Regions from separate parts of the Serratia sp. AS12 genome, predicted to be linked through region 3. Evidence: riboswitches for the same ligand, from Rfam matches in the RefSeq annotation. Region 3 holds a riboswitch; each other region holds the start of a gene.
The links. Region 3 has a riboswitch for thiamine pyrophosphate ahead of SERAS12_RS16000 (TenA family protein). Riboswitches for the same ligand answer to the same signal wherever they lie in the genome.

Region 1 (7,438 bases), 2.7 Mb from region 3:
CACCTGTGGATTATTGTGTTGTTCTGACATGGCTTATTCTCCAATCATGTCGATGTTGGCGGCGCCCGGCGGCACCATCGGGAAGACTTTTTCATTGATATCGATCAGCGCGTGGATCAGGCACGGGCCAGGGCGTTGGATCGCCTCGGCCAGCGCGGCCTGCGGATCTTCTGCGGCGTTCAGATCGCAGGTGTCCAGCCCGAAACCGGCGGCAATCTTGATAAAGTCGGTGCGTTGCGGGTAGGCGGCGGCAAAGATGCGCTGCTGGTAGAACAGGGTTTGCTGCTGATGCACCAGCCCCAGCGCCTGATTGTTCATCAGGATAATCTTCACGTCCAAATCGTGCTCGACGGCGGTAGCCATTTCCTGAATGTTCATCATCAGGCTGCCGTCGCCGGAGAAGCACAGCACCTTGCGCTGCGGTTCGGCCAGCGCTGCGCCGATAGCCGCCGGCAGGCCGAAGCCCATGGTGCCCAGGCCGCCGGAGGTCAGCCACTGGCGCGGCCGGCTGAGTGGATAGGCTTGCGCCACCCACATCTGATGCTGGCCCACGTCGGTGGTGATGATGGCGCTTTCATCCACGCAGCGCGCGGCGGCCAGCACCAGCCCATAGTGGCTCAGCGGATCTTCGGCGTTCGGCATGCTGAACGGGAACTCGCGTTTCAGGCCGTTGACGGTGTCCAGCCACTCGCTGCGCGGCTGCGCTTCAACCTGCGGCAACAGTTGTTGCAGCACCTGGCCGACGTCGGCATGAATGGCAATATTCGCTTGCTTCACCTTGCCCAGTTCGGCGCGGTCGATATCCACGTGGATGATGCTGGCGTTAGGGCAGAACTGTTCGGTTTTGCCAATCGCCCGATCGTCAAAGCGTGCGCCCAATACGATCAGCAGATCGGCTTCCTGCAGAATAAAGTTGGTGCTGCGGGCTGCATGCATCCCCAGCATGCCCAGTGACAGCGGATGCTGCACCGGCATGGCGCCCAGCGCCATCAGCGTCATGGTGGTCGGCAGGTTGGCGCGTTCGGCCAGCTCAATCGCTTGTTGGTAGGCGTTGGCGCAGATAATGCCGCCACCCAGATACAGCACCGGGCGCTTGGCCTGGTTGATCATTGCGGCAGCTTGAGCGACTGCTGCGGCCTCGAAGGCCGGCGCTGCGTCAGGCACCGCGACGGGCGGCAATTCATCCAGACTGATCACCGCCGTTTGTACGTCTTTCGGCACGTCAATCCATACCGGGCCGGGGCGACCGGATTCGGCGATGCGGAATGCGTCGCAGATCACCTGCGGCAGTTCGCGGATGTCGCGCACCAGGTGGTTGTGTTTGGTGATGGGAATCGAGATGCCATAGGTATCCACTTCCTGGAAGGCGTCGGTGCCAATCATTGAAGAGGGCACCTGGCCGGTGATGCACACCAGCGGGATGGAATCGAGTTTGGCGTCGGCGATGGCGGTGACCAGGTTGGTCGCCCCCGGCCCGCTGGAGGCGATGCAGACCGCTGCCTTGCCGTTGGCGCGCGCCATGCCCTGCGCCATAAAGCCCGCGCCCTGTTCGTGGCGAGCCAGCACGTGGTGAATGCGGGTGCTTTGGCTCAGCGCGTCATACAGCGGCAGTGCCGCGCCGCCGGGAATGCCGGCTACGGTGGTGATGCCCTGGCGCTCCAGCAAATGAACGATCAGTTCTGCGCCGGTGAAGCGTTGGCCTTGATGTGGCGTGCCCGAAATTGCCATGTTCCTATCCTTTCTCAGGGCCGGTTCGCTTTTCTGGGCAGGGGGCTAAAACAAGAAACCCCGCCCGGTTTGCGCCGGCGGGGTTTGGGAATCGATGCGTTGATTCGGACCCTACGGCGCATTGCCGACGACCACCACCACACGCACGACGACCATCACCGCGGCTGGTAGCGCGGTAACTAGTAGGGTCGAAGTCAGCGAGGATGCGATCACAGGGAACCTTATCATCAATAATAAAAGTCAGGTTTTTATAAAACCACAGGCGAAAAATTCGCACAACAGGTTTATTCGTCCAGCATAAAAAACGCGCTGCAGATCACGGTTTGTGCGAAATGCCCAGCACCCGGGCTTCCGGCGCGCTGCCGTCCAGCAGCGCCTGCGTGGAGCCGTCGTAATAAATCCGCCCGTCGACCACCAACAGGGTGCGCGGCGCGATGCGTGCGGCGTCATCCAGGTTGTGCGACACCATCAGCAGCGTCAGGTTGCGTTGGTCGCAAACCTCTTGCAACAGTTGCAGCATCTCATTGCGCAGCGCAGGGTCGAGCGCCGAGAACGGCTCGTCGAGCAGCAGAATGGGCTGCTGGCGAATCAGGCAACGAGCCAGGGCTGCGCGCTGGCGCTGGCCGCCGGAAAGCTGCGACGGCAGGCGTTGCAGATGCTCTTCCAACCCCACCTGGCGGGCAATCTGCGCCAACTGTTGTTGCTGGTCCGCGTTCAGCCGTAGCCCGGGGTCAAGGCCCAATCCGATGTTCTGCGCTACCTTCAGGTGGGCGAACAGGTTGTTTTCCTGAAACAGCATCGAGACCGGCCTTTTGGCCGGCGGCGTGCCGGTGTGGTCGCTACCGTTCAGCAGCAGCTTGCCGCTGGCGGCCGGCAGGAAACCGGCGATCAGGCTGAGCAGGGTGCTTTTACCCGCGCCGCTGGGGCCGAGCACCGCGACACGTTCGCCCGGCTGGATACGCAGGTCAAAGCGCATCGGCAGGTGTTCATACAAATAGGTCAGTTTTTCAAGCGTCAGCATGGCGCCCCGGTAAGCGTTCGATCAGGGTAAACAGCAGGAAGCACAGCAGCAGAAGCAACAGTGCGGTGACCGCGCCGTCATTGCTGCGATAGGCGCCGATCTGCTGATACAGGTAAAAAGGCAGGGTACGGAACTGCTCGTTGCCAAACAGGGCAACCACGCCGAAATCGCCGATCGACAGTACGCAGGCGAAAGCCAGCGCCTGCGCCAGCGGGCGGCGCAGCGCTTTCAGTTCGATCCAGCGCAGCCGCTGCCAGCCGTGCATACCCAGCGACAGGCACAGCGGGTTGTAACGCTCGGCCAGGTCTCGCATCGGGTTTTCCAGCACCTTCAGGGCGTAGGGTACCGCCATCAGCGCATTGGTGAGGATCACCAACGCATAGGGCGATTGCGGCAACCCGACAGTATCGCTCAACAGCAGGAAGAAACCGGTGGCCAGTACGATCCCCGGCATCGCCAGAATCACCATGCCGCTCAGTTCAAGCGTTTGGCCCCAGCGCAGCCGCTGTTTCAGCTTCAGTTCACGGCTGCTCCACAGCAGCATCATGGTCAACACCACGCACAACGCGCCGGCCCCGAGCGCGATACGCAGTGACGTGAACAACGCTTGCCACAGCACCTGCTGTTGCAGGACGTTGACCATCGTCTGATTGGCGCCATCGGCAATCACCGCCAGCAGCGGGGGCAGCAGCAACAGCAGGGCGGCGGCGATCAGCAGAAAATCGCTGGCGCGACGCCACAGGCTGTCTTCGGGATTGCGCCAGATGTGGGCCTGGGTACTGCCGACCGGCAGCGCCTGGCTCAGCCGCTGGCTGAGCACTACCAGGCTCAGACAGCACGCCAACTGGATCAGCGCCAGCAGGGCGGCGCGGCTGAGATCGTAGTCATAGCTGAGTGCCTGGTAGATCGCCAGTTCTATGGTGGTGGCCTGCGGCCCGCCGCCCAGTGACAGCACGGTGGCGAAGCTGGCGAAACAGAGCATGAAGATCAGCGCGCCGCTCGGCAGGATTTGGCGGCGCAACGCCGGCCACTCGACGAAGCGGAACTGTTGCCAGCCGTTCATGCCGAGCTGAGCCGCCAGTTGGCGCTGTTCGACCGGAATGTTTTCCAACGCCTGCAGCAGCAGGCGGGCGGCCAGCGGCAGATTGAAAAACATATGCGCCAGCAGGATGCCTTGCAGACCATAGGGGGAAAAACTGTAGTTGATGCCGAGCCAGCCGCACAGCAATGCCAGCCAGCCCTGCCGGCCATACACGCTGAGCAGGCCGAACACCGCCACCAATACCGGCAGCACCAGCGTCATGGCGCACAGCCGCAGCAGCAACAGCCGGCCGGGAAAGCGGCGGCGATACAGCGCGCGGGCCAGCGCGATGGCGGGTAGCACCGAGATCAGCGCGGACAGCAACGCCTGCCAGAAGGTAAAGCGGACTACGTGCCACAGATAGCTGTCCTGCCACAGGCCACGCCAATCGCTTTCCGGTGCGTGCCGCCACAGCGAGCTCATCGCCAGCGCGGCGACGGTCAGGATCAGGCCGGCGGCCAGCAGCCCCGGCCAGAGCCAGTGCGGGATCAGCGGCTGACGGCGGTTTGCCATGCCCGGATCCAGCTACCGCGTTGTTTGGCGACCTCTTCGGCGCTGTATTGCAGCGCGGTCTGGGGTACGGTCATTTGCTCAAAACCGGCCGGCAGTTGAGTCTTGATCACCGGGTACATCCAGTTACCGGTTGGAATGGTGTTCTGGAACGCCGGGGTCACCATAAACTGCATGAAGCGCTCCGCCAGCTCAGGCTGCTTGCTGGCCTTGAGCTTGCCTGCCACTTCAACCTGCAGATAATGGCCCTCGCTGAAGTTGGCCGCGGCGTAGCTGTCTTTCTTCTCTTCGATCAGATGATAAGCCGGGGAGGTGGTGTAGCTGAGCACCAGATCGCCTTCGCCTTTCAGGAACAGGCCGTAGGCTTCACTCCAACCCTTGGTGACGGTGACGGTTTTCTTCGCCAGTTTCTGCCAGGCTTCCGGCGCTTTATCGCCAAACACTTTCTGCATCCACAGCAGCAGGCCCAGGCCTGGGGTGCTGGTGCGCGGATCTTCGTAGATCACCTTCCAGTTTTGATCGCCGTTGACCAGTTCCTGCAGGCTCTTTGGTGGGTTCTTCAGCTTTTCTTTGTTGTAAACGAAGGCAAAGTAGCCGTAGTCATAAGGCACGAAGGTTTTATCCTGCCAGCCGCCCGGCACGCTCAGTTTGGCGCCGTCAACGCGGCTTGGCGCGAATAAACCCGTTTGTTGCGCGGCCTGCAGCAGGTTGTTGTCCAGCCCCAGCACCACGTCGGCGGTGCTGTTTTTCCCTTCCATGCGCAGGCGGTTAAGCAGCGAAACGCCGTCTTCCAGCGCGACGAATTTCAGCTCGCAGTTGCAGTCTGCTTCAAATGCTTTTTTCACCGCCGGGCCTGGGCCCCAGTCGGCCGCGAAGGAATCATAGGTGTAGACCGTCAACGTGGGCTTGGCAAACGCCGGTGCGGCGCACAACAACAGTAATAAGGGCAGGCTTTTTTTGACCACTTTGCACTCCTGAAAGATAAGGGGGCAAAGGTATCTGAGGGCGAGGTGATTACACCGGGTCGCTATGCTCAAATCCCTCCGCCGGTATTGACCGGATCAGGTTCGACGGGTTTGTTCTCAGCAAAACCTGCACGTCGCGTTTTCATCGCGCCGCCGCCGTTTCGCACCCCGTTGAGACGGCGCTATTGTAGAGATTAACGGGCGCCGGCGAAAGGCGCTTATGCTTCCGGCGGCGCAAACCAGGCGGATTTAAAATCAAACCAGCCAAGGGTGTTCATGCGCACACCGCGCATGCTGCGCTGGCCGTGCAGTTGCAGCCAATGATGAAACAGCGGGTGTAACTGGTGACCGCTGACCAACCGTTGGCAAAAATCCGCCAGCGGCAGGGCATTGGCGCGCCATAACGCCGCATCTGCGGCGAGATCGTCATTCATGCAATGCTGCATCAACGGCAACTCATACAGGGTGGCGAACAGCGAGAACTCCAGCGGCAGGTAGAAGTTGGCGCTACCCAGCCACAGATCGCTGGTGGCCTCTCCTTTATGCCAGGCGTCGTAGTTCACCGTCTGCACGTTAAGCCGTACCCCGTGCAGCGCCAGCAGCGGTTCAATTGCCTGCTCAATCGCCTGGAATTCCGAGTGCTCGCTGTAGTAAGTCAGCGTCAGCTCGGTTAACCCGGCCGGCTTTGGCTGCTGCGCCAGCGCACGATTGTGATGCCAGCGCGGCAGGATGCCATAGGCCGGTGACCAATAGCGCTGATAAACCGCTCCGGCATTGCTCAGCAGCGAGATGGGGTTAATCAGCTCGCACAGCCAACTGCGAATGGCCGGATCGGCCGCCAGAGGAGAGCGTTGATCGAACAGCAGGAAATAGCAGCCTTCCTCCAGCCGGCTTTCCAGCTCGTTGTTGCCGGTGTCATCCGCCTGCAACTGCACGCCGGAATGCACCAGGTCCTCGGTGATATCTGGCAGCACCCAGATATTGACCTCATCGATCAGTGCACGGTAGCCGAAGTAGTCATCGAAGGCGTGAATTTTCATTTGGCTGCGGTGGTTGCGCACCACGCTGTATGGCCCGGTGCCCACCGGATGGCGCGAGAACTCCGGCATGCTTTGCCACTCGCGCGGCAGGATCATGGCAGGCACGCTGCCCAGCAGCCAAGGCAACCAGTAATCGGGGCTGTGCAGGTGCACGTCAATCACGAAAGGCGTCGGTGAGGTTACGCTCTCGATATGTGAAAATAGCGGCTGAGGGATCAGACGAGTGAGGGAGCTGATCACATCGTCCATTTCCAGCTCGCGCCCGTGATGAAAATGTATCGCCGGGCGCAGATAAAAACGCCAGTGCAAAGGCGTCAGCGCCTGCCAGTGATGCGACAGGTCCGACTCCAGTTCCCCGTTTTCCTCGTTTATCCGCGTCAGGCCGCTGAAAATCTGCCGGGCCAGATGAGTTTCCGAGCGTCGTAGCGCAGAGCCGGGCAGCAGGTTGTACAACTGGCGATAATAGAGCACGCGCAAGATGTGTTTACCCTGCCGGAAACTGCGGCCAAGCTGGGACAGCAGCATCTGCCGCACCACGTTTTTATCGCCGACCAGTTGCACCAGCTGATCGATGCGGTCTTGCTCCAGCAGTTCCTCCGCTCGCTGCTGCTGCAGGGCCAGGCCGGTATAGTGGAAGGTCAGCCGCGATCGCTTGCCGCGCCCCGATTCCGCCTGCCAGGTCAGCCACCCTTGCTGTTGCATGGCGCCGAGCAATGAACGCACGTGACGGCGCGAGCAAGTGAGCACTTCGGCCAACTCTTGCAGCGTGGTGTCGGTGGTCTCGCCGTGGCAGCGCTGCCACAGGCGAATGAACTGCTGTTGCAAACGTGAGGTAGACATAAAAGAGGAACTCTCCGGCATCAACTCATCAATTTATCTTTCCCCATATTACGCCGATAATTTTCCTCAATGAATGGGGGAGGGGCGAATGATGAAAGCTTTCTTGTCAAAACAGTTCTATCAGCGCTACTTCAGCGCGGTGCGCCGCCAGCACGCCGACTGGTTGGGGCTGGTGCCGGAACAGGCGCGCCTGGAGATGTTGGCTCACCTGACCCAGTGGGATCTTAGGCTACGTCCCACCGTTGACCGTGGT
Region 2 (7,438 bases), 2.3 Mb from region 3:
GCAATGCCAATGACCAGCAGCGCCTGTCGGACAAACAAAAGGGGCGCCATCGCCCCTCTGTTTAATCTTTTCACCAACACGCAGTATTACTTAACTGCGTCTTTCAGTGCTTTACCAGAAACGAACGCAGGCACGTTGGCAGCTGCGATTTTGATTTCTTTACCAGTCTGTGGGTTGCGGCCAGTGCGCTCGCTACGATGGTTTACCTTGAAAGTACCGAAACCAACCAATTGTACCGCATCACCTTCTTTCAGAGACTCAGTAATAGCAGCCAGGGTGGATTCCAGAGCCAGTTTAGCTTGTGCTTTGGAAAGGTCAGCCTTGTCCGCGATTACATCAATCAGTTGAGTCTTGTTCATAAGTTATCCTTACAGTGTGTTTATCGTTTGCAAAGCATCGAGTGCGACGGATATGCCGATTGACAGCACCCTCCTGCATACACGCACCGATAGCCACTTTTTTTACGCCCCCCAAATGTAGACCAGACAGGGTGCGGATGTGAAGCCTTAAGGCATGACAAATCAGGCGTTAAATCACGTTTTCTTGCCTTATTGCGTTAAATTTATCCCGATGTTACTTACCGCGGCCTCGCGAAGGTCCGAACGCAACCCTTTGATCAGCTCTAAATCACGCTCTTCGCAGTCGGCCAACAGGCGGAAAATTTCCCATTGAATGTCCCATTCTTCCTCTACCGCAGGCAGAACCTTCAGCTCATCGTCGGTCATTTCTTTACCGGCCTGAGTCATTTCCAACATCGCCACGGTGCGAATTGACGTTTCGCTGATGGCAATGGCGTGCTCCAGCGTCTCCCCGCTGAGCCGCGAATGGATCAGTTCCCCTAATGCGATACAGGCGTCAATCGCCGGGTAAACGCCGTAAAGATCGTAATCTTCTGCCGAAGGTATCGCCTCTTCCAACTTCTCCAGTTGGCTGTCAAAGTTGACCTTGGCATCCTTCACCACCAGGGTTTCCCACACCAAATCCAGAATGCGGCGGTAAATGGCCGGATCGCCGAACTCGGTCTGCAGGCAGAACATCTGGTAATTCGGATACATACGCTCGCACAAACTGGCCATAAAGGTCAAATGTTGCCAGCTTTCAAGCTTTTCCAGACGTAAATGAATCGGGTTACGTAGCATTATTCACTCTCTTACGCGTTATCTGCGCCGCAGTGTACCCGAAATCGGTCATTGCGGCACCTCTGGATGCTGTTGCAGCCAGCGCTGGAAGGCCGGCCGGCGCGAAGCGATGGCATCGGCCCAGCGGGTGGGTTCCGGTAAACGGTAACCCGCCATGCAGCGCCGTACCCAGGCCAGTGCGCTGTCGGTGCTGACGCGGTGGCCGGTGGCGATAAACAACGGGTTGCAGCGCACCTTGCTCCGCCACACCCAGCCAAGCTGTTCGCCTTTATCCTCCAGCGGCGCCAGCGCACCGGCGGCAACATCCAGAGGAGCGAATTTACCGCACAGGCGCTTCTTCGCCACGCCGATGGTCGGCACATTGACCAACAACCCAAAGTGGCTGGCGACGCCCAGGCGGCGCGGATGCGAGATGCCATGACCATCGACAAAAACCAGGTCCGGCTTCTGTTGCAGTTGCTCCCACGCAGCAAGCAACGCGGGGTATTCGCGGAATGAAAGAAAACCGGGAATATAAGGCATGGTGGTAGCCACGCGGGCAATCTGGTATTCAACCAGTTCCAGCGACGGATACCGCAGTATGGCGATGGCGGCTCGCGTCACCGCACCTTCCTGCTCAAAACCCACGTCAGCGCCGGCGATAAAAGCCGGCGTATCGACCAGAAAGTCATCGTGGCGGATGACTTCAGATGCGAGCCGCAACTGCTCAGCGCGCAGGGCTTGGGTATCGATCACATCCCGTCCTTAACGATGGTATTTCGCCGATTGAGCGTGAACGGCTTCCACAAACACGCCGGCGTTTTCCGGCGGTACGTCCAGATGAATGCCGTGGCCCAGATTGAACACATGGCCTTCGCCGTGGCCGAAACCGGCGAGAATAGTTTCCACTTCCTGACCGATGCGTTCAGGCGACGCATACAACATGGACGGATCCATATTCCCCTGCAGCGCCACTTTGTCGCCTACGCGACGGCGCGCATCCGCGATGTCGGTAGTCCAGTCCAGACCCAGCGCGTCACAACCGGTCGCCGCCATCGCCTCCAGCCACTGGCCGCCGCCTTTGGTAAATAACGTGACCGGCACGCGGCGGCCGTCGTTTTCACGCAGCAGCCCGTCGACAATCTTGTGCATGTAGTGCAGCGAGAATTCACGATAGTCGCGGCCGGTCAGCACGCCGCCCCAGGTATCGAACACCATCACCGACTGCGCGCCAGCTTTAATCTGGGCGTTAAGATACAAAATGACGCTGTCCGCCAGCTTATCCAGCAGCAAATGCAGCGTGGCCGGTTCGGCGTACATCATTTTTTTCAACTTGGTGAAGGCTTTGCTGCTGCCGCCTTCCACCATATAGGTCGCCAGCGTCCACGGGCTACCGGAGAAGCCAATCAGCGGCACTTCGCCTTTCAGTTCGCGACGGATGGTGCGTACCGCGTTCATCACATAGCCCAGTTCCACCTCCGGATCGAACACCGGCAGTTTGTCCACGTCGGCACGGCTGGTGATTGGCGAAGAGAAGCGTGGGCCTTCACCGGCTTCGAAATACAGGCCCAGCCCCATAGCATCGGGAATGGTGAGGATATCGGAGAACAGGATAGCGGCATCCAGCGCATAGCGGCGCAGCGGTTGCAGCGTAACCTCACAGGCCAACTCCGCGTTCTTGCACAGCGACATGAAATCGCCGGCTTGAGCGCGGGTGGCCTTGTACTCCGGCAAATAACGACCGGCCTGACGCATCATCCATACAGGGGTCACATCCACCGGCATACGTTGCAGCGCGCGCAGGTAACGATCGTTCTTCAACTCATTCATCATAGGGCTCCCTTATTCATCTGCCGTTATTGTAGCGATTTATTGCTCACGGCATAAGGCTACGGTGTCCTCTATCAGGCGGCGCGCCACGGTGCCGGGTGGCGGCAACAGCGGCAACTGGTCATAACGGTACCAGCCGGCGTTCAGCAGCTCTTTCGGATCGTGACGAATCTCACCGCGGTGGTAATCGGCCATAAAGGCCATCATCAGCGAATGCGGGAACGGCCAAGGTTGAGAAGTCACATAACGCAGGTTTTTGATTTCAATGTTACTTTCTTCCATCACCTCGCGCGCGGCCGCCTGCTCCAGCGTTTCGCCGACCTCGACAAAACCGGCCAGCACAGTATGAATGCCGCCGCGATGACGCACATGCTGCGCCAGCAGGATCTCATCGTCGCGCCGAATAGCGACGATCACGCAAGGTGCAATCTGCGGGTAGTAACGCTCCCGACAGTGACCGCACAGACAGGCGCTCTCGGTACGGCTGAGGTGCATCTCATGGCCGCAATAACCGCAGAAGCGATGAGAGCGGTAAAAGTCGGCCAGTTGCACGCCGCGCCCGGCAAGCTGAAACAACCCGCGATCGAGCTCGAGCAGTTGGCGCACCGAGCCCATATCCTGCGGCATCGTCTGGCGCACCAGCCACACCGGCAGCCCTTCCCATTCACCAATGGTGCGCGCCATTCGCCCCAGCAGGGAAAACGACGCCGCCGAACCGAACGGCAATTCACCGTGCGGTAACCAAAGCTTGCTTTCATGGCTGACGATCCACCAGCCATTTTCATTACCCGTTAATGCAAGTTCCATATCGTTGTTGCACAACCTCAGCTTCACTGGCACTCTACAAATCGGCCTTGTTACATTTTAATAACTTACTGTTACTTTTTATTACTTACGGAGTCAAACATGCTCAACCGTTTGGAAAGCCTGACTCAGCGCGTTGGTGGTAGTAATGAATTAGTTGATCAATGGCTTCAGGCGCGCAAGCAGTTGCTCGTCGCCTATTGCACCCTCGTGGGCATCAAACCGAACAAAGAAAAGCATACGCCGCTGAATGAAAAAGCGCTGGAGAACTTTTGCCATAATTTGGTGGATTATCTCTCTGCCGGGCATTTTCATATCTATGACAGAATTATCAAACAAGTGGAAGCCGCACCGAGTCCGAAAATGGCGCTATCGGTGAACATCTATCCCAAACTTTGGGTCAATACCGAGCAGATCATGGCTTTCCACGATCGCTATACCGAAGTGGATATCGATCAGGACGTGTGCATCGAATTCCACCAGGCGCTGTCGGATATCGGTGAAACACTTGCGGCACGTTTTGCCCTGGAAGATAAGCTGATCCAACTGGCGACCGAAGCCTCGCAGCAACCGCTGCCGGATAAAGCGCTGGATCAGACGCGTTAGAATTTTGTAGTTTTTTTTATTATCCCTCCTATACTGGAGGGCATCTTGTCGGAGTGCCTAGCGCTGATTTGCTCATCAAATTGGCCAGGCTGAGACCGTTAATTCGGGATCCGCGGAACCTGATCGGGTTAATACCCGCGAAGGGAACAAGAGTAATCTATCGCCACTGGCAGGGCTTCCCGAACGGGGATACTCCGCCTTGCCGGCCAGTATCATTACTCCCTCCGAGCTCCAGACAAGCAATTTTCCCCACTCATTACACTGGTAGGAATTTGCTATGTCTAACGTTAAAAAACCGCGCGCCCGTAAAGAACAGCGCGAAGAAGCCCAGCAGTTTATCGACACTCTGCAAGGCGTATCCTTTCCCAATTCACACCGCATCTATCTGCAAGGCTCACGCAGCGATGTGCTGGTCCCGATGCGTGAAATCCAGCTCAGCCCGACGCTGATTGGCGGTGACAAAGACAACCCGCAATACGAGCAGAACGAAGCTATCCCGGTATATGACACCGCCGGCCCGTACGGCGATCCGCAATCCGAGCTCGATGTGCATCGCGGCCTGGCGAAACTGCGCGCCGGCTGGATCGAAGAACGTGGCGATACCGAAGCCCTCACAGGCGTCAGTTCCGGATTCACTCAGCAGCGCCTGGCGGACGAAGGGTTGGATCATCTGCGCTTCGAACATCTGCCGCTGCCGCGCAAGGCGCAACCGGGCAAATGCGTCACCCAGTTGCACTACGCTCGCGCCGGCATCGTCACCCCGGAAATGGAATTCATCGCCATCCGCGAAAACATGGGCCGTGAGCGTATCCGCGGCGAAGTACTGCGCCACCAGCATCCAGGTCAAAGCTGGGGCGCCAATCTGCCGCAAAACATCACGCCGGAATTCGTTCGCCAGGAAGTGGCCGCCGGCCGCGCCATCATTCCCGCTAACATCAACCACCCGGAATCCGAACCGATGATCATCGGCCGTAACTTCCTGGTGAAGGTCAACGCCAATATCGGTAATTCGGCAGTGACTTCGTCAATCGAAGAAGAAGTGGAGAAGCTGGTGTGGTCCACCCGCTGGGGTGCGGACACCGTGATGGATTTGTCCACCGGCCGTTATATCCACGAAACCCGTGAATGGATCCTGCGTAACAGCCCGGTGCCGATCGGCACGGTACCTATCTATCAGGCGCTGGAAAAAGTGAACGGCGTGGCCGAGAGTCTGACCTGGGAAATGTTCCGCGATACGCTGCTGGAGCAGGCGGAGCAAGGCGTCGACTACTTCACCATCCACGCCGGTGTGCTGCTGCGTTATGTGCCGATGACCGCCAAACGCCTGACCGGCATCGTCTCTCGTGGCGGTTCGATCATGGCCAAGTGGTGCCTGTCGCATCATCAGGAAAACTTCCTGTATCAACACTTCCGCGAAATTTGTGAAATCTGCGCCACCTACGACGTATCGCTGTCGCTGGGTGACGGCCTGCGGCCCGGCTCGATTCAGGACGCCAACGACGAAGCACAGTTCGCTGAGCTGCACACGCTGGGAGAACTGACAAAAATCGCTTGGGAATATGACGTGCAAGTGATGATCGAAGGCCCAGGCCACGTGCCGATGCAGATGATCCGCCGCAACATGACCGAAGAGCTGGAACACTGTCACGAAGCGCCGTTCTATACCTTAGGCCCGTTGACCACCGATATCGCACCCGGTTATGACCACTTCACCTCCGGCATAGGGGCCGCGATGATCGGCTGGTTCGGCTGCGCTATGCTGTGTTACGTCACACCGAAGGAACACCTCGGCCTGCCAAACAAAGAAGACGTGAAGCAGGGATTGATCACCTATAAGATCGCCGCCCATGCTGCTGACCTGGCCAAAGGCCACCCAGGTGCGCAAATCCGTGATAACGCCATGTCCAAAGCTCGCTTCGAATTCCGCTGGGAAGATCAGTTCAATCTGGCGCTCGATCCCGCCACCGCCCGTGCCTATCACGACGAAACCCTGCCGCAGGAGTCCGGCAAAATCGCCCATTTCTGCTCAATGTGCGGGCCGAAGTTCTGCTCGATGAAGATCTCGCAAGAGGTCCGCGACTACGCCGCCGCGCAGGAAGCGGCCAAGCCGATAGAGGTGCAGCTGACCGGTATGGAAAAGATGTCGGCCGAGTTCCGTTCACGGGGTAGCGAGCTGTACCACAGCGCCGGTAACCTTCAGGGGGAGATGAGCAATGAATGATATCATCACGCCTTTCCCCGCCACGCCGCACAGGCTGGGGTTATACCCGGTCGTCGACAGCGTTGAATGGATTGCCCGCCTGCTGGAGGCAGGCGTGACCACGATCCAACTGCGCATCAAGGATTTGCCGGATGAGCAAGTCGAGGATGATATCGCCGCCGCCATAGCCCTCGGCAAGCAATATCACGCCCGGCTGTTTATCAACGACTACTGGCAACTGGCGATTAAGCACGGCGCCTATGGCGTACACCTCGGTCAGGAAGATTTGGATACCACCGATCTGGCGGCGATCCATCGGGCAGGATTACGGCTTGGCGTTTCCACCCATGACGATGCCGAATTAGCCCGGGCAATCGCAGTCAAACCCTCTTATATCGCGCTGGGACATATCTTCCCAACCCAAACCAAAGAGATGCCTTCCGCACCTCAAGGCCTGGCTGAGCTGAAACGCCATGTCGCCGAACTGGATGACTATCCAACGGTGGCGATCGGCGGGATCGGGATTGATCGCGTGGCGGCAGTGCTGGATTGCGGCGTCGGTAGCGTAGCCGTAGTCAGCGCTATCACCAAAGCCCCGGACTGGCGTGTGGCCACCGTGCAGCTTTTGCAATTGATCGAAGGCAAGGAGTGATTCGATGCTTAACGATCAAGAATTTCTGCGCTACAGCCGCCAGCTGCTGCTGGAGGACGTAGGTCCGCAAGGCCAGGAAAAGCTTAAACAGGCATCGGTTTTGCTGGTCGGGCTGGGGGGATTAGGCTCCCCCGCAGCACTCTATCTGGCCGCTGCCGGCGTCGGCACGCTGCTGTTGGCCGATGACGATACGCTGCACATCACCAATCTGCAGCGTCAGATCCTCTA
Region 3 (7,438 bases):
AGAGTTCGGCCTGCAACCCGGGAATTCAGGCTATCACTGGGTGGTCGATCCGATTGACGGCACCAGCCCCTTCGTCAACGGCATGCCGAACTGGTGCGTGTCCATTGCCGTCATTTACCAGGGCGAGCCGGTGATCGGCGTGATCATGGCGCCCTGCCAACAGGAATGTTTCGTCGCGGCGCAAGGCGCGGGCGCCACGCTCAATGGCAAACCGCTGCATGTGGATCCGGCGCGCACCTTGCAAAACCACATCACCGGGTTTGGTGCCAACAGCTATGTGGCACCTGAACGCGTCGGTGAAATCGCCGCCGAGATCACGGCGGTCGGCGGCAATTTCTTCCGCAACGGTTCCGGCGCCATGATGCTGGCATGGGTCGCCGCCGGGCGGCTGGTCGGCTATTACGAACCTTATATGCACGCCTGGGACTGTCTGGCGGGTTATTGCCTGGTGAACGAAGCCGGCGGCTGGACGCATCCGTTTAACGCACAAGGGGAACAGCTGTTACGTGGTGCGCCGGTGCTGGCGGTGGCCCCTGGGGCCAAAGACGAGCTAATGCGTATCGCGCGGTTATGATCTTCGTGTGAACAAGCACGTTATAGCGGGCGCAGCATGCTGCGCCCCTGCTCGGGTAACCGACTACAACCCGCGTTTTTCCATCAGCAACGCGAGATCGACCAGGCGGTTAGAGAAACCCCATTCGTTGTCATACCAGGCCAGGATCTTGACCAGCTTGCCGCCGATGACCAAGGTAGACAGCCCGTCGATAATGGACGAACGCGGATCGCCTTTATAATCGCTCGACACCAAAGGTTCGTCGCTGTAGCCAAGGATCCCCTTGAGCGGCCCCGACTCCGCCGCCTGGCGGAAGGCAGCGTTGATCTCCTCGCTCGTCGCTTCGCGTTTCAACGTGACCGTTAAATCAACGATAGAGACCACAGGGACCGGCACCCGCAACGAGTAGCCGGTCAGGCGGCCATCCAGCTCCGGGATCACCTTGCCGAGCGCTTTGGCCGCGCCGCTGGAGTAAGGCACAATCGACTGAGCGGCGGCGCGCGCGCCACGTAAATCTTTTTCAGGCTGATCGTGCAGCGCCTGGCTATTGGTGTAGGCGTGGGTGGTGTTCATCAGGCCGTATTCAATGCCGAAGGTGTGATGCAGCACCTGCGCGGCAGGCGCCAGCCCGTTGGTGGTGCAACTGCCGTTACTGACCACCCGATGTCTGGCCGGATCGTAATCCTGATGGTTAACGCCCATCACGATGGTGATGTCGTCGTTCTTGGCCGGCGCCGAGATGATAACGCGCTTGGCGCCGCCTTTCGTGATGTGCACCTCGGCCTGGCTTTTGTCGGTAAAAAAGCCCGTCGCTTCAATCACGATGTCAACGCCGACGCTTTTCCACGGAATAGCGCCTGGATCTCTTTCAGAGAAAACATGAATCGGCCTGCCATCCAGCAGCAGCTGGTTTTCACCGGCCTCGACGCTGGCGGCCAAGGTGCCCGAAAGCGAATCGTATTTCAGCAGATGCGCCAGGGTTTTGCTGTCGGTCAAATCGTTGATCGCGACAACCTGAAAGTCACTGCGCCCTAACGCCGCACGTAAAACATTGCGCCCGATTCTGCCGAAACCGTTAATGCCTACTTTGACCATGATCTACTCCTTCGTTATTGTCTCTGCCTGCCAATCTAGCCGGGAGAGAGATGTGGCGTAAATGACGTTTATAGATCAATTTACGCCAAACTACGGGAGTGAAAACGATCGCGGTACTCGGTCGGCGTAAGCTGCAGGTTTCTTTCGAACACGCGCCGCAGGTTGAGGCCATTGCCAAAACCGGTGGTCACGGCAATATGCTCGATGCCTTCCGCACTCTGCTCCAGACGCTGCCTGGCGGTATGCAAACGCCCTTCTTCGACGAATTTAGCGGGGGAGATGCCGGTCTCGCGGGTGAAGACGCGCGTAAAGTTTCGCGGGCTCATGGCGACCCTCTCGGCCAGTTTCTCAACGGAAAGATCGCCGTCCAGGTTTTCCAGGATCCAGGACTGGAGATCGCGGATCGGGCCAGGCGTTTTGGCCTGATTCAGCGGATAGCGGCTGAACTGCAATTGCCCGCCGGGGCGGCGAAGAAACATCACCAGATCTTGCGCCACTTCACGCGCCTGAATAAAACCGTAATCGTCTTCAACCAGCGCCAGGGTGAGATCGAAACCGGAGCTGACGCCGCCGGAGGTCCAGACGGGCCCGTCCTGAACGTAGATCGGCCCGTTTTCGACCTTCACCTTCGGGAAACGAGATTGCAGGGTATCCAGCAAGCGCCAGTGCGTCGTCGCCCGGCGCCCTTCGAGCAAACCGGCCTCGGCAAGCAGCAAGGCCCCGCCGCAAACGGAAGCGATACGGCGTGCGTTGGGGGCGGCGCGACGGAGCCAGCCTGCGACAAACGCGCCTTCTTCCTCGGTCGCCCCCTTTCCGGTGACAATGACAGTGTCACGTTTTTGTTCAGGGTCGAGATCGGAAAGACGGTGATCGGCCAGCAAATTCAACCCGGACGACCCATGAACTACCCGATGAGACTGCGTGGTGGCGACCTCAATCCGATAGAGCGGAGCGTCGTTGGGCCTCAAGCGGTTGGCCTGCATCAGGATGTCGGCGATACCCGCAGACTCAAACAGCATGCCCCCTTCGGGGACGATAATCAGGAATGTATGCATGGCCTTAAAATACAATTTGAGCAAAATAAGTCAATAAGGCACATGCCACGCCACCCTGGCCGCCACCGGTTTTCCGCTCAGGATATCGCCAGCGCAACGCCCGTAACGCGTTCAAGTTCCGCCAACAGCGCATCCTGAAAAACCGGATCGCGCGCGGCGGCATGCGGCTCCAGGCGGCGCTGGTGATGCCAATAACCGCCGGAAACGCCGGCCTGCGCATCTGTGCTGGTGACCAACCATTCCTGCGTCAGGTGCCCCAGGCGCAGATCGTCGGGGGCGTTTTCGCCACCCATCTTGGTCGGCACCCAGCCAGGATCGACCGCGCTACTGACCACGCCCGGCCAACGCCGGGCCACGGCGGCGGCGAGCGCCGTCACAAATAGCTTGCTGTCCGAATAGGAGACGGCGGCCTGCCCGCGCCAGTCCACCTTTTCCAACGCGGCGCGACCGTCAAAATGCATGCTGCTGCTCAAATACACCAAACGCGCCGGGCGAGCGATAAGCGCCGTCAGCAGATAAGGCGCAATCACGTTGACCGCCAGCACCTGCGACCCGGTGAAGACACCGGCATTGTGAATGACCGCATCCGGACGCCCGAGGCGGTTCACCTGTTCGGCCACCTCTCGGGTCTGCTGCAAATCAGACAAATCGCCGGTAACCGCCAGCGCACCGCGGTCCAGCAAATCGCGCACGCCGTGGAGCCGGCCTGGCTTACGCACGTGAACGATCACCTGATGCCCTTCGCCCAGCAGGGTTTCCGCCGCCGCGCGCCCCAGCCCGTCCGCCGAGCCGGTAATGAAAATACGAGACATGGCCAGCTTCCTTTTATTTTTAAGACATCAACGCCAGCCCAGCGCCGGGGCGACATGGGTGAGGATCGACTCAATCACGTGCGCGTTGTAATCGACGCCCAACTGGTTAGGCACGGTTAACAGCAAGGTGTCCGCTTCGGCAATGGCTTCGTCCTGCGCCAGCTGTTTGATCAGCTCTTCCGGCTCGGCGGCGTAGCTGCGGCCGAAAATCGCCCGGGTTTGCTGGTCGATATACCCGACCTGATCGCCTTCCTTGCCGCTGCCGCCGAAGTAGCTGCGGTCCTGCTGGTTCATCAGCGCAAAGATGCTGCGGCTTACCGACACGCGCGGTTCGCGCGGGTGGCCCGCTTCTTTCCATGCCGCGCGGTAAGCGCGGATCTGGTTGGCCTGCTGAATGTGGAAGGGTTCGCCGGTTTCGTCGTTTTTCAGCGTTGAGCTTTGCAGGTTCATCCCCAACTTTGCCGCCCACACTGCCGTGGCGTTGGAGCTGGCGCCCCACCAGATGCGATCGCGCAAGCCGGCGGAGAAAGGTTCGATGCGCAGCAGCCCCGGCGGATTAGGGAACATCGGCTGCGGGTTCGGCTCGGCAAAGCCCTCACCGCGCAGCGCATCGAGCAGTACCTCGGTGTGGCGACGGGCCATATCGGCCTCGGTCTCGCCTTCTGCGGGCGTATAGCCAAAATAGCGCCAGCCTTCGATAACCTGCTCGGGCGAGCCGCGGCTGATGCCGAGTTGCAGCCGCCCGCCTGAAATCAGATCGGCGGCTCCGGCGTCTTCCACCATATAAAGCGGGTTTTCATAGCGCATATCAATCACGCCGGTGCCGATCTCAATGCGTTGGGTTTTGGCGCCGACGGCGGCCAACAGCGGGAACGGGGAGCTGAGCTGGCGGGCAAAGTGATGCACGCGGAAATAGGCGCCATCCGCCCCGAGTTCCTCTGCGGCGACCGCAAGATCGATGGATTGCAGCAGCGCATCCGCCGCCGAACGGGTGCCGGACTGTGCCGAAGGCGTCCAGTGACCAAAAGAGAGAAAGCCGATCTTCTTCATGGGAGTGTTCCTCAGAGTCAACATTACCGGATTACAGTGCAAAAATGCCGCCGCCGGTGCCAGAGAAATCGTCGCGAACCGCACTAAACGAACCGATTGCCGCCCCCGCCGTTCCCCCTCGTCCGAGCATTGTAATCAAAAAGCAAATATCGTATAACAGGCTCCTCCGAGGGGTGTCCTGTTACGGGCTGAGATGGCGCAAGCCGAACCCTTTGAACCTGATCTGGGTCATGCCAGCGAAGGGACGGGTCGGCAATCACTCTCTCGGTCATTGCCTGTTCATACCTCAGCGCGCCCGGATCTCCACTCACTTTTGGAGGTCCCATGTTTACTCCCCTTTTCGATAACGGTCTTTACGGACGGCTGCGCCAACAGGCAGGCGCGGACTGGCAGGACTACGTTGCTCATCCTTTTATTCAGCAACTGGCCGCCGGCACGCTGCCTGAATCCGCGTTCCGCCGCTATCTGACCCAGGATTATCTGTTCCTGATCCACTTCGCCCGCGCCTACGCCCTGCTGGTGAGCAAGCTGCGCACGCTGCCGGAGATGCGCGCGGCCACCGCTTCGCTCAATGCCATCGTCGCCGAGCTGCCTTTGCATCTGGCTTACTGCGCCGGTTGGGGGCTGGGCGAACCCGAGATTGCCGCCGAACCCGAGGCGGCGGAAACCCTGAACTACACCCGCTATGTGCTCGATATCGGCCACTCCGGCGATGCGCTGGATCTGCTGGCGGCGCTGATGCCCTGCGTCGCAGGCTATGCCGAGATTGGTCTGCGCCTGCTTGACGACCCGGCGACGGTGATGGAGGGCAATCCTTACGCCTCGTGGATCCGCAACTATGGCGATAAAAACTATCTGGCCGGCGTGCAGGCAGCCCTCGATCTGCTGGAGCGCGTGGGCCACCAGCGTGGCGCAGAAAGCCGCTTTACCGAGCTTGCGGGGATTTTCACCACCGCCACCCGGCTGGAGTCCGCCTTCTGGCAGATGGGGTTGAACGCCTCATGAGTGACCGCATCGCGCCGCCCGGCATTCAGGTGCGGGATCTCAGCCTGTGCTTTGGCCGGCAGGTGATTTTCGATCGGCTGAGTTTCGATATTGCCGGCGGCAGCGTTGTCGCCCTGCTCGGCGCCAGCGGCGCGGGCAAAACCAGCCTGCTGAAGATTATCGCCGGGCTGATGCTGCCCACCGCCGGTGAGGTGACCGGCAGCGATGGCCTGCCGATAGCCGGCCGCATCGCCTATATGGGGCAAAAGGACCTGCTCTATCCGTGGCTGACCGTCGCCGAAAACATCAGCCTCGGTGCGCGGCTGCGCGGTGAAAAAGCCGACCGGGAATGGGCTGGGCATCTGCTCGAGCGCGTGGGGCTGAGCGGTTACGCCAAAGCTCTGCCCTCGGCGTTGTCCGGCGGCATGCGCCAGCGCGCCGCCATCGCGCGCACGCTGTATGAACGCCAGCCGATTGTGCTGATGGACGAGCCCTTCTCGGCGCTGGACGCCATTACCCGCGCCATGATCCAAACCCTGGCGGCCGAGCTGTTGGCGCAGCATACCGTGCTGCTGATTACCCATGATCCGATGGAGGCCTGCCGCCTGAGCCATCGCCTGTTGGTGCTCTCCCGCTACCCCGACGGCATTGACGATACACATATCATCAGCGGCCTGCCGCCGCGCGCACCGGACGATCCCCATCTGCTGAAAAGCCAGGGCGAGCTGTTGCAGCAACTGATGAGGGCCGCCGAATGAAACCGCTCATTGAAAACCGCCTGTCGCAGGTGCGCCGCAGCCTGACGGTGTTCGCCGGTTTACTGCTGCTGTGGTGGCTCATCACGTTGGGCGATATTCCCGCCTTTTTGCTGCCTTCCCCCTCTGCGGTGGCGCAGGCGCTGTGGAGCGGGCGCGCCTATCTTGCTTATCACACGCTGATCACCGCCTCGGAAATTGCCTGCGGGCTGGGGATTGGGGTATTGCTCGGCGCCGCGCTGGCGCTGTGCATGATCTATTCGCCCCGGCTGCAACGCTGGCTGATGCCGCTGGTGCTGACCAGCCAGGCGATACCGGTATTTGCGCTGGCGCCGCTGCTGGTGCTGTGGTTCGGCTTTGGCATGAGCGCCAAAGTGGCGATGGCGGTACTGGTGATCTTCTTCCCGGTCACCTCCGCGTTCTTTGACGGGCTGCGCCGGGTCAATAACGATTATCTCGATCTGGCCCGCACCATGGGCGCTTCCCCCTGGGCGCAACTGCGCCATGTGCGGCTGATGGCGGCGCTGCCGGCCTTTGGTTCCGGGTTGCGCATGGCCGCCGCCGTCGCGCCCATCGGCGCCATTATCGGCGAATGGGTCGGCTCGGCGGAGGGATTGGGCTACGTGATGCTGAACGCCAACGCGCGCATGCAGACCGACGTCTGCTTTGCCGCGCTGTTTATTCTGGTGCTGATGACCGTCTTGCTGTGGATGACGGTGAATGCGCTGCTGCTGCGCCTGATCGACTGGGCGCCGGAAAACGACTGATAACTTTTTAACGACTGGGGTAAGAAATGATCAAGCAAACCTTCTGCGGGCTGATGCTCAGCGCCGCTCTGGCCGGCAATGCTGCCGCCGCCGAAAAACTGACGCTGGTGCTCGACTGGTATATCAATCCCGATCACGCACCCATCATGGTGGCCGAGCAAATTGGCGCCTTCAAGGCCGAAGGCCTTGAGGTCAAGATTGTGCCCCCTTCCGATCCGGCGCTGCCGCCGCGTCTGGTGGCAGCAAAACAGGCCGACCTCGCCATCACCTATCAGCCTCAATTGCACTTCTTCGCCGATCAGGGCCTGCCGTTAGTGCGCGTGGGCACCCTGATTAACTCACCGCTCAATACCCTGATGACGCTGGA

Region 1: linked by a shared signal. The riboswitch ahead of thiB (thiamine ABC transporter substrate binding subunit) and the one ahead of SERAS12_RS16000 (TenA family protein) in region 3 are both predicted to bind thiamine pyrophosphate.
Region 2: linked by a shared signal. The riboswitch ahead of thiC (phosphomethylpyrimidine synthase ThiC) and the one ahead of SERAS12_RS16000 (TenA family protein) in region 3 are both predicted to bind thiamine pyrophosphate.

What each region holds. Positions count from the first base shown of each region.
Region 1 covers NC_015566.1:747,487-754,924, forward strand. Annotated here, with positions in the region: gene ilvN (acetolactate synthase small subunit) at 1-30, opposite strand, end outside; gene ilvB (acetolactate synthase large subunit) at 34-1,728, opposite strand; gene ivbL (ilvB operon leader peptide IvbL) at 1,840-1,956, opposite strand; gene thiQ (thiamine ABC transporter ATP-binding protein ThiQ) at 2,045-2,749, opposite strand; gene thiP (thiamine/thiamine pyrophosphate ABC transporter permease ThiP) at 2,736-4,343, opposite strand; gene thiB (thiamine ABC transporter substrate binding subunit) at 4,319-5,305, opposite strand; TPP riboswitch at 5,361-5,486, opposite strand; gene sgrR (HTH-type transcriptional regulator SgrR) at 5,524-7,185, opposite strand; gene sgrT (glucose uptake inhibitor SgrT) at 7,274-7,438, shown strand, end outside.
Region 2 covers NC_015566.1:283,624-291,061, reverse strand. Annotated here, with positions in the region: gene SERAS12_RS01315 (DUF1481 domain-containing protein) at 1-50, opposite strand, end outside; gene hupA (nucleoid-associated protein HU-alpha) at 87-359, opposite strand; gene SERAS12_RS01305 (YjaG family protein) at 549-1,139, opposite strand; gene nfi (deoxyribonuclease V) at 1,188-1,874, opposite strand; gene hemE (uroporphyrinogen decarboxylase) at 1,884-2,948, opposite strand; gene nudC (NAD(+) diphosphatase) at 2,988-3,755, opposite strand; gene SERAS12_RS01285 (Rsd/AlgQ family anti-sigma factor) at 3,855-4,358, shown strand; TPP riboswitch at 4,398-4,521, shown strand; gene thiC (phosphomethylpyrimidine synthase ThiC) at 4,636-6,579, shown strand; gene thiE (thiamine phosphate synthase) at 6,572-7,210, shown strand; gene SERAS12_RS01270 (HesA/MoeB/ThiF family protein) at 7,215-7,438, shown strand, end outside.
Region 3 covers NC_015566.1:3,408,821-3,416,258, forward strand. Annotated here, with positions in the region: gene SERAS12_RS15975 (inositol monophosphatase family protein) at 1-574, shown strand, start outside; gene gap (type I glyceraldehyde-3-phosphate dehydrogenase) at 638-1,648, opposite strand; gene SERAS12_RS15985 (GlxA family transcriptional regulator) at 1,729-2,703, opposite strand; gene SERAS12_RS15990 (SDR family NAD(P)-dependent oxidoreductase) at 2,781-3,515, opposite strand; gene SERAS12_RS15995 (LLM class flavin-dependent oxidoreductase) at 3,543-4,565, opposite strand; TPP riboswitch at 4,725-4,827, shown strand; gene SERAS12_RS16000 (TenA family protein) at 4,890-5,570, shown strand; gene SERAS12_RS16005 (ABC transporter ATP-binding protein) at 5,567-6,307, shown strand; gene SERAS12_RS16010 (ABC transporter permease) at 6,304-7,071, shown strand; gene SERAS12_RS16015 (ABC transporter substrate-binding protein) at 7,098-7,438, shown strand, end outside.